Linked DNA regions of Sporomusa termitida. The protein of the gene in region 1 interacts with the protein of each later gene in a pairwise test. Links are inferred from orthologs where the notes say so. Each region holds a gene or a part of one and is shown in the gene's direction. Other genes may lie near its edges.

The links.
Region 2: the proteins of ftsZ (region 1) and SPTER_RS10910 interact in binary tests that used the Bacillus subtilis proteins (3 or more experiments, as listed by UniProt). The link is inferred for Sporomusa termitida from one-to-one orthologs.
Region 3: the proteins of ftsZ (region 1) and SPTER_RS10020 interact in binary tests that used the Bacillus subtilis proteins (3 or more experiments, as listed by UniProt). The link is inferred for Sporomusa termitida from one-to-one orthologs.

The regions. Positions count from the first base shown.
Region 1 is NZ_CP036259.1:1,876,366-1,879,288, forward strand. What follows is about bases 1-2,856. They hold ftsZ (cell division protein FtsZ), read left to right. Parts: upstream 1-831; coding sequence 832-1,881; downstream 1,882-2,856. Other genes in these bases: ftsA (cell division protein FtsA), read left to right, coding at 1-814; SPTER_RS08490 (sigma-E processing peptidase SpoIIGA), read left to right, coding at 2,122-2,856. Outside these bases: more of SPTER_RS08490, read left to right, coding at 2,857-2,923. UniProt on the Bacillus subtilis protein: Essential cell division protein that forms a contractile ring structure (Z ring) at the future cell division site. The regulation of the ring assembly controls the timing and the location of cell division.
Region 2 is NZ_CP036259.1:2,343,060-2,348,207, reverse strand. What follows is about bases 2,289-5,070. They hold SPTER_RS10910 (cell division protein ZapA), read left to right. Parts: upstream 2,289-3,443; coding sequence 3,444-3,698; downstream 3,699-5,070. Other genes in these bases: SPTER_RS10900 (alkaline phosphatase family protein), read left to right, coding at 4,502-5,070; SPTER_RS10905 (DUF421 domain-containing protein), read left to right, coding at 3,774-4,445; SPTER_RS10915 (amino acid permease), read left to right, coding at 2,289-3,333. Outside these bases: pheT (phenylalanine--tRNA ligase subunit beta), read left to right, coding at 1-1,746; more of SPTER_RS10915, read left to right, coding at 1,936-2,288; more of SPTER_RS10900, read left to right, coding at 5,071-5,148. UniProt on the Bacillus subtilis protein: Activator of cell division through the inhibition of FtsZ GTPase activity, therefore promoting FtsZ assembly into bundles of protofilaments necessary for the formation of the division Z ring.
Region 3 is NZ_CP036259.1:2,169,021-2,174,286, reverse strand. The notes cover bases 1,301-4,200. They hold SPTER_RS10020 (cell division protein SepF), read left to right. Parts: upstream 1,301-2,477; coding sequence 2,478-2,924; downstream 2,925-4,200. Other genes in these bases: SPTER_RS10010 (YlmH family RNA-binding protein), read left to right, coding at 3,763-4,200; proC (pyrroline-5-carboxylate reductase), read left to right, coding at 2,950-3,762; SPTER_RS10025 (YggS family pyridoxal phosphate-dependent enzyme), read left to right, coding at 1,791-2,462. In the rest of the region: SPTER_RS10030 (hypothetical protein), read right to left, coding at 135-575; more of SPTER_RS10010, read left to right, coding at 4,201-4,557; SPTER_RS10005 (DivIVA domain-containing protein), read left to right, coding at 4,579-5,031; SPTER_RS10000 (DUF167 domain-containing protein), read left to right, coding at 5,034-5,266. UniProt on the Bacillus subtilis protein: Cell division protein that is part of the divisome complex and is recruited early to the Z-ring. Probably stimulates Z-ring formation, perhaps through the cross-linking of FtsZ protofilaments. Its function overlaps with FtsA.

The DNA.
Region 1 (2,923 bases):
GGCCAGGGAGGATGTCACCCAGGCGGGGGCAGCGCTGGCCGTGGAAACTCATATTATATCGGCTCCCAAAGCTACCTTGGCGGAGCTTAGCCGCGTTCTGAGCAGGAGCGGCATTCAACTGAATGGAATTGTTGCCAGCGGCATTATAGCGGCCGAGGGTATGAATACTGAATTACCAGGACAGCCTACTAACTTTATATTTATCGATATTGGGGCAGGAGTTGCCGATATTTCGCTGTATGTGAAAGGACGCCTGCGTTCATCAGCCGCATTACCGCTGGGTGGTGACTATATAACCAGTGATTTAATGCAGGGGTTGAGCGTGAACCGGGCCCATGCCGAGGAAATTAAACGCTATTACTCGCGACTTTCTCCTGATTTACGAAATCAGGGGGTGGTTTTGGATTGCAACGACTACGGGACGGTTGATAAACATATTCCTTTTGATTTTTTATATGATATTATTGAAAGCAGGGTAGAAGAAATTGTTACTTTAGTGTATGGTTATCTTAAACCACTGCAGGCCGAATATTTAACAAAACCGGGACAAACTTTCGAAACTGTTTACTTAACTGGTGGTTGCGGAGCGATGCCTAGTATGGGGGCTTGTGTGGCCAAGTTTTTTCAATTACCTACCACTACGGTAACACCGGAAGGTTTGTCTGCTGAATACGTGCACCCTGCTAATACCGTATGTTATGGAATTCTAAAGCACGGTGCCAGAATTACGGAAAATGAGCCGGTTGGCGGGCATAGTGCCTGGAACACATTGGTTCATAAAGCTAAAAAATTATTGAAATTTGATCGATATTAAGGGAGGAAAACTTACTAATGCTGGAATTTGATATGGATTTAGATCAATTTGCTTCGATAAAAGTCATTGGCGTAGGCGGTGGCGGCAATAATGCGGTAAACCGTATGATTGGGGCCGGCCTGCAGGGCGTTGAATTTATTACTATTAATACCGATGCCCAGGCCTTACTTGGCTCCGAGGCTGCCTATCGTATTCAAATTGGTGAAAAGCTGACCAAAGGTCTCGGGGCTGGGGCTAATCCCGAGATTGGTGAGAAAGCGGCGCAGGAGAGCAGGGAAGATATCATAAAAGTGCTTAAGGGTGCCGACATGGTATTTATCACAGCCGGTATGGGCGGCGGTACCGGTACAGGTGCTGCGCCGGTGGTGGCTGAATGTGCCAGGGAAGTAGGCGCACTTACGGTTGGCGTTGTCACCAAGCCGTTTACTTTTGAAGGGCGTAAGCGTCAGTTGCAGGCAGAACGCGGGACTGCCAAGCTTAAGGAAAAGGTAGATACGCTGATTACTATTCCTAATGACCGCTTGTTGCAGGTAGTTGATAAACGGACTTCGATTTTGGATGCATTCAAAATCGTTGACGATGTATTGCGCCAGGGTGTGCAGGGTATATCTGATCTTATTGCTGTGCCGGCGCTGATAAATCTTGATTTTGCTGACGTAAAGACCATTATGAGCGACGCCGGTTCAGCCCTGATGGGCATCGGTTTTGGCACCGGTGATAATCGTTCGATTGCAGCCGTTGAAGCCGCTATCAGAAGCCCGCTGCTGGAAATGTCAATTGATGGTGCCAAGGGGGTATTACTGAACTTTACCGGCGGCCCCAATACTACGTTATTTGAGGTTAATGAAGCAGCCGATATTATTGCCAAGGCTGCTGATCCGGAAGCAACCATTATTTTTGGGGCAACTATTGATGAGCGTTTTGAGGATCAGGTGCGGGTAACCGTTATTGCTACTGGTTTTGATCCTAAACCGTTAATAAAAACAAACGAGGGCCGGCATGAAAGTCCGGTGATCGAGCCTTTTAAAGGTCGTGATTTAGATATCCCGGCTTGGATGCGCCGTTAATAATCTGTTTTTAATAATCAACCCCGGCTCCGCTGAGCCGGGGTTTCTGTCTGTTTTTAGTCATATTCTCTGGCAAAAAATTACATTATTTTAAAATAAACCTTGATATAATTGGCATAGTGATTTTAGCAGTGGCATATATTGCTATGTATCGGTTCTTATTATGGTATAAAATCCCACGCCAGGAAAGGAAGACCAGTGTACATCTATGCTGATATGGTATTATTAATAAATTTTACGATGAATAGTGTTATTTTAGTGTTAACAGCTTATGCGGCAGGTATTTCATTCAGTTGGAAACGAATATTACCGGCAGCTTTCCTGGGCGGAATATATTCCCTGGTCGGGATTTTTCCGCAGATGTTTATGTTGTATACAATCCCGGGAAAGTTGTTGGCTTCAGTGCTCATTATCCTACTGGCTTTTGGTCGCAGGTCCTTAAAGCTAACACTAACACTTATCGGCATTTTTTTTGTCATCTCTTTTATTTTAGGCGGCGCGGTATTGGGCTGGCTTTACTTTGCCCAAACCGGAGCGACGCCCGGGGCCGGTCAGCTGATTACATTGTCCTGGCGTCATTTGCTAATAGGCACTGTCATCGCTGTAACCCTGATTGGGCTTATCGTTAAGCAAATGCTTGGCAGAATGTATCGCCGGCAGACTTTTTATCAGGCAAAAATCGAGTATGACGGGCGTTCGGCTGAAATCACCGGGATGCTGGATACCGGTAATGGGCTTTTTTCGTTGCTGGGGCATAAACCTGTTGTTCTGTTAAACCGGCAGGCGTCACTTTCCCTGCTTAGCTTGCAGGCAGCGGCATATTTAAACAATAATACTCCGGAGACGTGGCTGACTAATCTTGATCAATGCTTGGATACCGCCTGGCTGTCCCGGGTGGAGGTTATTCCTTATCAGTCTGTCGGCAGCCGGAGTGTATTACTGGGATTCAGACCGGACCATATCACCGTAATGACCGAGTGTGGCCCGGCTCGGACCGCTAATGTGCTTATCGGCGTTTATGGCGGTGTTTTTGCCGGCGGCA
Region 2 (5,148 bases), 470 kb from region 1 along the record:
TTGACAAACATTAAGGTGGGTCCTTCGCCGTCCTGGCTGCAGCATCGTATCCAGGCCGCCGGGATGCGCCCAATTAATAATGTTGTCGATGTAACCAACTTTGTTATGCTGGAATTAGGCCAGCCCATGCATGCTTATGACTATAACCTGCTGGCCCGTCACAGCTTGGTTGTCCGGCAAGCCAATCCGGGTGAAAAACTGACTACTTTAGACGGTGTTAAACGGGAACTCGCACCGGATATGCTGGTAATTGCCGATGCCGTTCAGGCGGTAGGTATTGCCGGGGTTATGGGCGGACTGGCTACTGAGGTAACGGCAACTACACAAAACATATTATTGGAAGCCGCTGCTTTTAAAGGCGTCAGTATTCGCAGGACCTCACGCGCCCTTGGGCTCCGCTCCGAGGCGTCAGGCCGGTTTGAGCGGGGTGTGGATACCGCTAATATTATCAAAGCGCTGGACCGGGCCGCCAAATTACTCGAAGATATGGGGGCCTGCAAGGTATGTCCGGGCATTGTTGATGTTTACCCTGACATGCAGCTGCCGAAACAGATTGTTTTTACGCCGGCACAAATTAATAAGTATTTGGGTACGGACATTCCCGGCAGCACGATGAAAGCTATACTACGCCGGTTAGGCTTCAGTCCTGATGCCGGTGAAGAAAAGATTACCGTAACAGTACCTACCTGGCGCAGCGATGTTACACTGCCGGCCGATCTTTGCGAAGAAATTGTCCGGATCTATGGTTATAACAATGTACCTTCCACCACCCCAGCCGGCAGTATGGTCCAAGGGAAGCAGAGCCATTCCCAGAGCATTGTCGATAAGATGAAAGACATCCTGACCGGCAGCGGCTTTGCCGAGATTATTTCGCTTAGTTTTACTCATCCCGGGGTTTTTGATAAGCTTAATATTCCGGCCGACAGTCCGCTGCGCGCAGCCATAGAGGTCCTTAATCCCATTACTGACGATTTTCCTATTTTGCGTACCACCCTGCTGGGCGGTGTGATGGATACAATCGTGCGTAATCTTGCCCGGAAAAATGAAGATTGTAGGATCTATGAGATTGGCGCCGTATATCTGCCGGCAGCACTGCCACTCAGAGAGCTGCCGCAGGAACCGCTTATGTTATGCGGGGCCATGATCGGCAAACGTCATGCCAGCGCCTGGAATCAGCCACGGGATATGGTCGATTTTTATGATGCCAAAGGCAGTGTCGAGGCTGTGCTTGCGGGCTTGAAAATTGACGGGTATAGTGTGGAAGCGGCCGTAACCCCTTCCCTGCATCCCGGCAAAACAGCCATGATAAAAAAAGACGGCGATGTGCTGGGGTATGTGGGTGAAGTCCATCCGGAAGTTCTTAACGCGTATGAAATTAACCGGAAGGTGTATCTGTTTGAATTGTACGTGGCGGCTCTTATTAAACATACGGCCACTACCCCCGGTTATCAGGCTTTGCCCAAATTCCCGGCAATTATCCGCGATCTGGCCCTTGTGCTGCCTGAGAAAATCCCGGCTGAGGCCGTAACCCAGGCTATTCTGGACACTGCCGGGCCCTTGTTAAGTGCTGTGCAGCTGTTTGATGTATATACCGGACAGCAAGTGACAGCAGGCTCGCGCAGCCTGGCCTTTTCGCTGACTTTCCGGGCTCATGACAGGACACTGACCGATGCTGAAATCGATGAGTATTATAAAAATACCATTGTATATTTGGAAAAGACATTGGGGGCAAGACTCCGGGATTAGACCGGAAAATGTCTCTTTGATAAAAACAAAAAAACCTTTACCTCGCCTCCCGTTTATGCTAAACTGTTAACCGGGATGGACATAATAGGTAAATGTCTGTGTTGACTGGATATTTACTGGAAACCAGATCTGTCTCTAAGAGACAGATCTGGTTTTTTTTAGGAGGAAAAATAGCAAAGAGGTGAATCTATGAATTTTTTTCGTACAAAATGTATTGATAAGCTTAAGGAAGGGGCAGAACAGCAGGGGTTAAAAAAGAGTCTTGGTGCCACCGATCTGATTCTTTTGGGTATTGGCTGTATTATCGGCACCGGTATTTTTGTTTTAACCGGTGTAGCTGCGGCTAATTACGCCGGACCGGGCATTATGCTGTCTTTTGTTATTTCTGGTTTAGCCTGTGCGTTTGCCGCTTTGGCGTATGCCGAACTTGCGGCTATGGTGCCGATTGCCGGCAGTGCCTACACTTACAGCTATGCTGCCTTGGGTGAAATCGTTGCCTGGATTGTTGGCTGGAATTTAATTTTGGAATATTCTGTAGGTTCAAGCGCTGTAGCCGCCGGCTGGTCCGGTTATATGGTAGGCCTGCTGAAGTCCGGTGGTATTGAATTACCTAAAGCATTTACGGCCGTACCGGCCGACGGCGGACTCGTCAATCTGCCGGCGATGCTGATTGCCCTGCTGTTAAGTGTGTTACTGGTGCGTGGTACTAAGGAGAGTGTTACGCTGAATAAAGTCCTGGTAGTGATAAAGCTGGCCGCTGTGTTTATTTTTCTGGCCCTGGCCGGTCCCAAGGTAAACCCTGCTAACTGGTCGCCGCTGATGCCTTATGGATTTTCCGGGGTAGCCGCCGGGGCGGCAATTATCTTTTTTGCTTATATCGGTTTTGATGCGGTAGCCACTGCTGCTGAAGAATGCCGGAATCCCAAACGGGATTTGCCGGCAGGTATTATTGGCTCGCTGGTGATATGCACAATCCTCTATATTGTTGTGGCCGGTGTTCTGACCGGTGTGGTACCTTATCAGCAGTTAAATAATGCCGAACCTGTCGCTTATGCCCTTCGGGCCATTGGGTATAATTTTGGCTCCGCACTGGTGGGGACCGGGGCAATAGCCGGTATAACGACTGTGTTGCTGGTTTTGATGTATGGACAAACACGGATATTTTTTGCCATGTCCCGGGACGGTCTGATTCCTGCCCGCATCTGTAAAGTACATCCCCGCTATGGTACACCTCATATTATTACAATGGCTGCCGGTATTGCCGTGGCCCTCATCGCCGGCTTTACCCCTATCGGTATTATTGCCGAACTCACCAATATCGGTACCTTGTTTGCCTTTGTTGTGGCCGCGATTGGTGTACTGGTGCTTCGTTATACCAGACCTGATATTCCCCGCTCTTTTAAATGTCCGGCCGTAAAGGTTATTGCCCCGTTGGCAGTACTGTCCTGCGGGTACTTAATGGCCAATTTACCGGCAGAAACCTGGATACGGTTTGGGATTTGGTCAGCGATTGGTTTTGTTGTCTATTTCGTTTACAGTTATCATCATAGTGTTTTAAATAAGGCGGAAGTGGCCGGTAAAGAATAATTGCCGGTTACCCCGGGCGGGTTATCCCGCCTTTTTATTTTTTCTAGCAGGAATTAGTTTTTAGATGCTAGAAGTATAGTCTCAATAAATATTATTATTTCAGGTGGAGTATGTCAGAAATTAAAAATAAAGTTACCGTCGAGATATACGGCGAAAGCTATGCTCTAAAAGGTAATTTAGAAGAAGCACGAATCAGGCGCTTAGCAGTTATGCTGGATGAACGCATGAAAAAAACGGCAAAAGTGAATCTCAGGCTGTCGCCGGCCAAAATAGCTGTTTTGACCGCATTAAATATTGCTGATGAGTTTTTGCGGCTGGAGCAGGACTATCTGGAGCTCCTTGAACTGATTAAAGAGGACAAATAGCCGGCTTTTGTATACCGAATGCGGTATAACACTTGGATGTCATGTTAATAATACTGACAGAAAAGGAGTGGTACCGTGTTTGATAGCGGTTCAATTGGGCAGGTCGCTTTTCGCTTAATGATCCTCTGTGCGCTGGCCCTGATTGTAGTAAGAATGATGGGCAACCGCACGGTTGGCCAGTTATCACCATTTGATTTTGTTATCATGGTTGGTATTGGCGACGTGATTGTGGCGGGGACAATGGATCAAAATCCCACTTTATTTGCCGGGGTTGAGGCGCTGGTGGCATTACTGCTGCTACAACAGGTTTTAGGCTATTTGGCCTTGAAGAACAACACTTTGCGCAAATGGTTTGAGGGTACACCGGTAACGCTGGTCAAGGATGGGCGCCTGATCGAAGAGAATTTTACCAAAATCCATTTTAACTACGATGATCTGCGGCAGGAGCTGCATAAAAAAGGCCTGGATTTATCTGATTTAGGCACGATTGAAGTGGCTCGCCTGGAAAGCTGCGGGGAGTTTACCATGCTGCGCACACCGGAAAATGATCCCCTCACCAAAAAAGAATTTGAAGACTATATTAGAAATTTGTACAACAATCCACTCAGCCTGGCCGGTGAAAAATTGACCAAGTTTGAGGCTTTTATGGATGATGTTCAATATCTTGCCGCCCATTTGCGGGAACAGGAAAAGCAAAAAGCCGGCAGCCGGGAAAAACCGGCCAGTCAGGAAAACGAGCAGCATTAAAGAGAGGAAGGGATGCCCCTTCTTCTTTCTTATCCTGAGAGAAAGGTTAACTGGCGATGCGGGTAGTATTATTATTTATTGACGGGTTTGGTTTAGGCAGCACTAATCCCGGGATTAATCCAATTGTCCGCTTTGGGCTGCCTACTATGGAGAAATTGTTTGGCCGGCCACTGACTGCAGAAATGGCATTCACATTAGCTCCGGAGCGTTGTATTGTGCCTCTTGATGCTACGCTGGGGGTACCCGGATTACCGCAAAGCGCAACCGGGCAGGCCGCTATTCTTACCGGTCTGAATACGGCCAGGGCCATGGGGCGGCATCTACAGGCTTTCCCGGGGCCTCAGCTTGCCGGTATTATTACTGAAAACAACATTATGCGCCGGCTTGCCCAAGCCGGCTTGCCGGCAACCTCTGCCAATATGTATACACCGAATTATTTTGAACTGGTGGCTAACCGCAAGCGCCGCCATTCGGCGATCACCCTGGCGGCTCTGAGTACCGGCATGCGGCTTAGGTCTTTGCCGGAAATGCATAGCAATGAAGCCGTGTACCAGGATATTACCAATGCCGCTCTTCCCGAGTGGGGAGTACATGGTTTGCCAGTGTTGAGTCCCAGCCAGGCCGCCGGAAATCTGGTTAATATTTCCAGGAAATATTCCTTCACTATTTTTGAATATTTTCAGACTGACAGGGCTGGCCATAA
Region 3 (5,266 bases), 290 kb from region 1 along the record:
TTCTTATACTCCATAGGAATACCCCAACAGGAGTACAAAGCGGTCTCTGCGAAACCAAACGACAGCAGAAAGAAGAATTATTCGAATAAAAGAATTATAAACGAGGAGTTCTGGCGGAGCCGTTGGCGTTCAATCTAGCGCTGCTGCAGGAAAGTCATAAACTCCTGTTGGATATGGCTGCAGTCCCGCAAGCCCTGCTTGTAAGCGATTTCCGCCGACTGGCCCGATTCCAGGGCGGTGAACGACTCGTAATCCATGACCAGCTCCTGCAATTCCGGATACTGGTCCTTCAGCTCCCCGGCCAGGGCCAGCAGCCGGTCGAGGGTGGCGCCGACCTTACTGACCGTCTTACTGTAACCGGCATCGTTGGTGCCGGCCAGTTTGAGGATATTGTCCACCCTGACAAAGATATACTGATTAAAGGTCTCGGTTAAGATGCTTCGCAGCATCAGCCGGTCCTCCGGATCTTCCGGCTCTGCCCCGGGCGGCTGCGGCTCCCAGTCCCGCTCTGCAGGCAGGAAGGAAACCAGCCCCGGACAAAAAGCTGCACCAGCTGGCGTTAAATGATCAGACATATATATACCCCCTATATTCAGACTGCGGCCGGTATGGCCATCAGCTTATTTTACAGGGGGAAATTAAAAAGAACGCATGCAAAGGGTTTTACCCTACACATGCGTTCTGTTGCGATATCTGTTACATACTCAGCGCTAATAAGCCGGCATATCCGGCCGAAACAACAAGGGCGGTCACAAACCGGTAAGCCCCCTGTTTGCCCCGCTGCTGCTCATTAGCTGCTGAGAATAGTCGGCATCCTTTGCTGCGTCCAGTCGCACTCCCAGCCCGGCGTCGCCGGCGGCAACGGCTATTTACCCCGCGCTCCCCGCTTGTGCGGCGGCAGAAGCCCGGTGTATAATAGAAATGTCGTCGTGGACAGCTTGGCTGTTACGTGTAGGTGTACGGCACCTTGCGCGGGCCTGGAAGTGCTGGTTACACTTTCAGGTCACGGCGACTTTTTAATTTCCACCTATTTCTAATTATAGCCTGTTTGCGGTAAATTGCAAGTGCAGATCGGCTGGCCGGCTGGGACGGGTAAGCACTCGCCCCATTTACATTACAACGCGGTTTTGGTAAGATTGGTGTAACTAGTAAGGCTGGAGCGCCTCGGGTAGTACATTTTATGAACTGTAACATGGAATGTATTGAAACTTATAAGTGGATTTTGATAGAGTAATATTGTTGTTATTAATTGAAACACAGGGTGTATTTTGAATGCTAAATAATAGACGTAAAAACTCCTAATGTAGTGTACTTGTCTATATAGGGGGTTTTTTTATACTATCAGAAATTATAAGTTTTACAAGGCTGAACGTCCTTATAAAATAAGGGGAACCAAGGTCAATGCCCAGCTTGAGCAGAGACGGTGCCCCACCACCCCTGGTAGCCCCCCCCGGCCCTTTGCCGAAAAAAAAAGCGTTCCGCAGGAGAAAAGCCGGGCGGTATGCCGTTAAGAAATCCGCACTGTTTGAGCGGAGCGAGTTTGCGGATTTTAGGAATACCGCCCGGCTTTTCAGCTTTTGGAGGCTTCGGGCCTAGACTTTTTGTTACTTTTGGGTCATGCCAAAAGTAAAGCCGTTCCCTTGTATTCCAGGATTATTTGCTAGGTGCAAAGCCAAAAGATCGCGCCAGCGGTTTTTCTAATTTTTATGGTAAAAGCTTGAATAAATAGATCATTTTTAGAGGAAAATTATGTTTCTGGGCGAATAACCTAATAAGATGGAGGGTTTGCCATGTCAATAGCGCAAAATATTGAAGAAATACACAAAAAAATAGATATAAGCAAGGTCAAACTTGTGGCTGTCACTAAAAACCACGGCGTATCCGCCATGCTGGAAGCTTTAGCTGCAGGGGTAACTGCCGTGGGGGAAAACCGGGTTCAGGAAATGCTGGCCAAACACCCCGCCATCCAGGCAGCAGGCCGGTCGGCTGAATGGCATCTTATCGGTCATCTGCAGACAAACAAGGTGCGGCAGGCAGTGCCGCTGGCTGATCTGATTCACTCTGTTGACAGTGAGCGGCTGGCGCGCGAGATTGACAGTACAGCCGGCAAACTCGGTAAACGCCAGGATGTGTTACTGCAGGTTAATATTGCCGATGAGGACAGTAAATTTGGCGTGGAAGCCGGACAAGCCCTGCCGCTGGCCAGGTTGATCAGCCAGCTCGAACATGTGCGGCTTTGCGGTCTGATGACAATTGCACCGTTTAGCGAAACCCCTGAGGCAATTCGCCCGGTGTTTAAAGAGACCTATCAGCTATACAGCGAATTAAAACTATTAAAATTAGCCAATACTGAGTTTAATTGGCTATCAATGGGAATGACAAACGATTATCAGGTGGCTATCGAAGAGGGAGCAAACTTAGTGCGTATCGGTACTGCAATATTTGGCTCGCGCCAATATTAGGGAGGAGAGAAAGTTATGAAGTTTATGGAAAAAGTATGGGGCAGCCTTGGTCTTTTTGAACCGGCAGACCAGGAGGAAGACCGCTCCAGACCGGAGGAATCCGAAGCAAAAATAAAACAGAAGAATAATAATGTCGTATCCCTGCCGATGGCCCCGAGCAGCCAGCAACAGGGCAAACAAGTCAAAGTCATGGTTGTTGAGCCATTTTCGTTTGATGATGCCCAGCATGTATCCGACTATCTGAAAAGCCGTAAGCCGGTGGTAGTCAACCTTGAGAATACCGATCCGGATATTGCTAAGCGCATGATTGATTTTATTAGCGGCACGACCTATGCCCTAAACGGCCAGATTCAAAAGGTCGGTAATCATATCTTCTTATGTGCCCCGAATAATGTAGATGTTGCCTACAGCCCGCGGGACGAAGGCGGCGACAAGACACTGCTGCCCTGGGCCAATAAATAGTTTTAACACACCAGACGGAGGGTTTATGCTGACAAACAAACAAATAGGCTTTATTGGTGGCGGCGCCATGGCCGAGGCGCTGATACGAGGTATTCTGCACGCCGGCTTAGTAATGCCGTCACAAATTGCAGTAAACGATGTTTCAACTGAACGTCTGGGCTATCTGCGCGGCACTTTTACAGTATCAACAACGCTTGACAGCCAGGAGATTGCCCGGCAGTCGGACATCCTGTTTTTAACAGTAAAACCCCAGGTAATCAACGGGGTAATTGATACCATTGCGCCGGTTGTTGCCAAAACAACCGTGGTTGTTTCCGTAGCGGCCGGGGTAACCATTGCCGCCTTTCAGGGAAAAATGCCAGGAGTACCGATTATCAGGGTGATGCCCAACACACCGGTTGCTGTTGGTGAAGGGATGTCGGCCATGGCCCTGGGGAAATATGCCACTACTGCGGTAAGTGAGCCGGTGGCGGAGGTATTCGCCTCTGTTGGCAAAGTAGTTACAGTTAACGAAGATACGATGGATGCTGTAACCGGTCTGTCCGGCAGTGGCCCGGCTTATGCCTTTGTCCTGATTGATGCCCTTACCGATGCCGGCGTGCGGGTTGGGTTTTCCCGCCAGACAGCCGTTCTGTTAGCTGCGCAAACCCTTATGGGCGCAGCCAAAATGGTACTGGAAACAGGTGAACACCCGGCAAAATTGCGGGACATGGTTACATCACCGGGCGGTACAGCCATTACCGGCGTGCATGTGCTGGAGCAAAATGGTGTCCGGGCCGCACTTATCGATGCGGTTGTGGCCGCCACCAACCGTTCCCGCGAAATGGGGCGGCGGTAGATGAGCGAACGGGATAAGATTTTGCGGTATTACCGGGCATCAGGTGATGCTGATTTGGCAGCCAGACTTCTGGATTTAGCAGAGGCAACGCTTAAAAACCGCAAATATAAGATCAGTGAATTTTTGGACCCCTATGGTCAGAGCATCGCCGAAACCATAGCGGCCCACTACAACCGGCTGACACTCGAGACTAATGGCGGTTATCCCGGTGCCGAGCGCATGAAGGCAGCTTTTGTTGATACTGAATTTCTTGCTTATGCCGGGGCCCTGGATTATTCTATATCCTGCCTGTCTGTTCAATGGGACAGCCGCTATTGCCGCCTGTCGCACCGGGATGTTCTGGGCGCACTTATGGGCCTTGGCATTAAGCGGGAAATGCTGGGCGACATTATCATGGGCGGCGAACACTGCTATATTATGGCGGACACAAATATGGCCGCCTATATTGCGCAGAATCTTGCCGAAGTAGGCCAGGCTGCCGTAGCTGTGGCGCAGGCCTCACTGGCTGACATTCCTGCCAAAGAAGAAAAAATCAAGGAAATCCGGTCGACAGTCGCCTCCTTACGCTTGGATGCGGTGGCGGCATCCGGTTTTGGAACTTCCCGCACCCGCATGGCCGAGGATATTGCCGCTGCCAAGGTAAAAATAAACTGGCAGGATGCCAAAAGTCCGGCCCAGGCCGTAAAGGTGGGCGATGTCATTTCCATGCGTGGCCGCGGCCGGGTCGAAGTCCTGGAAGTCCCCGGCCAAACGAAAAAGGGCCGCTATAGTGTTTTACTCCGAAGATTTATGTAATTAGAATAGGGGTGGGGAGTTATGCTTACACCGTTGGATATTCATAATAAAGAGTTCAAGCGCAGTTTTCGCGGGTATAATGAGGAAGAAGTGGATGAGTTTCTCGACAGGGTGATTAAGGATTATGAAACACTGTATCGTGAAAACATTGATTTAAAAGAAACAATTGAGCGCCTCAACAGCAAACTCGAACACTACCAGCATATGGAAAATACCCTCCATAGTACACTGGTTATTGCCCAGGAAACTGCTGAAGAAGTAAAACTGAATGCCAAAAAAGAGACCGAACTGATGATTAAAGAGGCTGAGATACGCGCCCAAAGGCTGGTTGACGAAGGAATGTCCAAAGTGCGCAAGATGACCGGCGAGTATGAAGAAGTAAGAAAACAGTCGCAGGTTTTCCGCACCCGGTTGCGCACCCTGCTGCAGGCCCAGATGGAAATGCTTAACAATGCGGAAGAAGATGAAAATTAACATTGCCAGATCAGCTTGATATAAAAGAACTTCCGGACGGTGTCTCGTTTAAAGTACGGGTCCAGCCGCGTTCCAGTAAAAACGCCGTCAGCGGTATCATGGGCGACAGTATAAAAATCAATCTGACCTCGCCGCCGGTTGACGGCGAGGCGAACGCAGCCTGTATTGCCTTTATTGCCGGTTTGTTCAAAGTATCCCGTTCTTCGGTCGTCATTACCAGCGGCCACAGAAACAG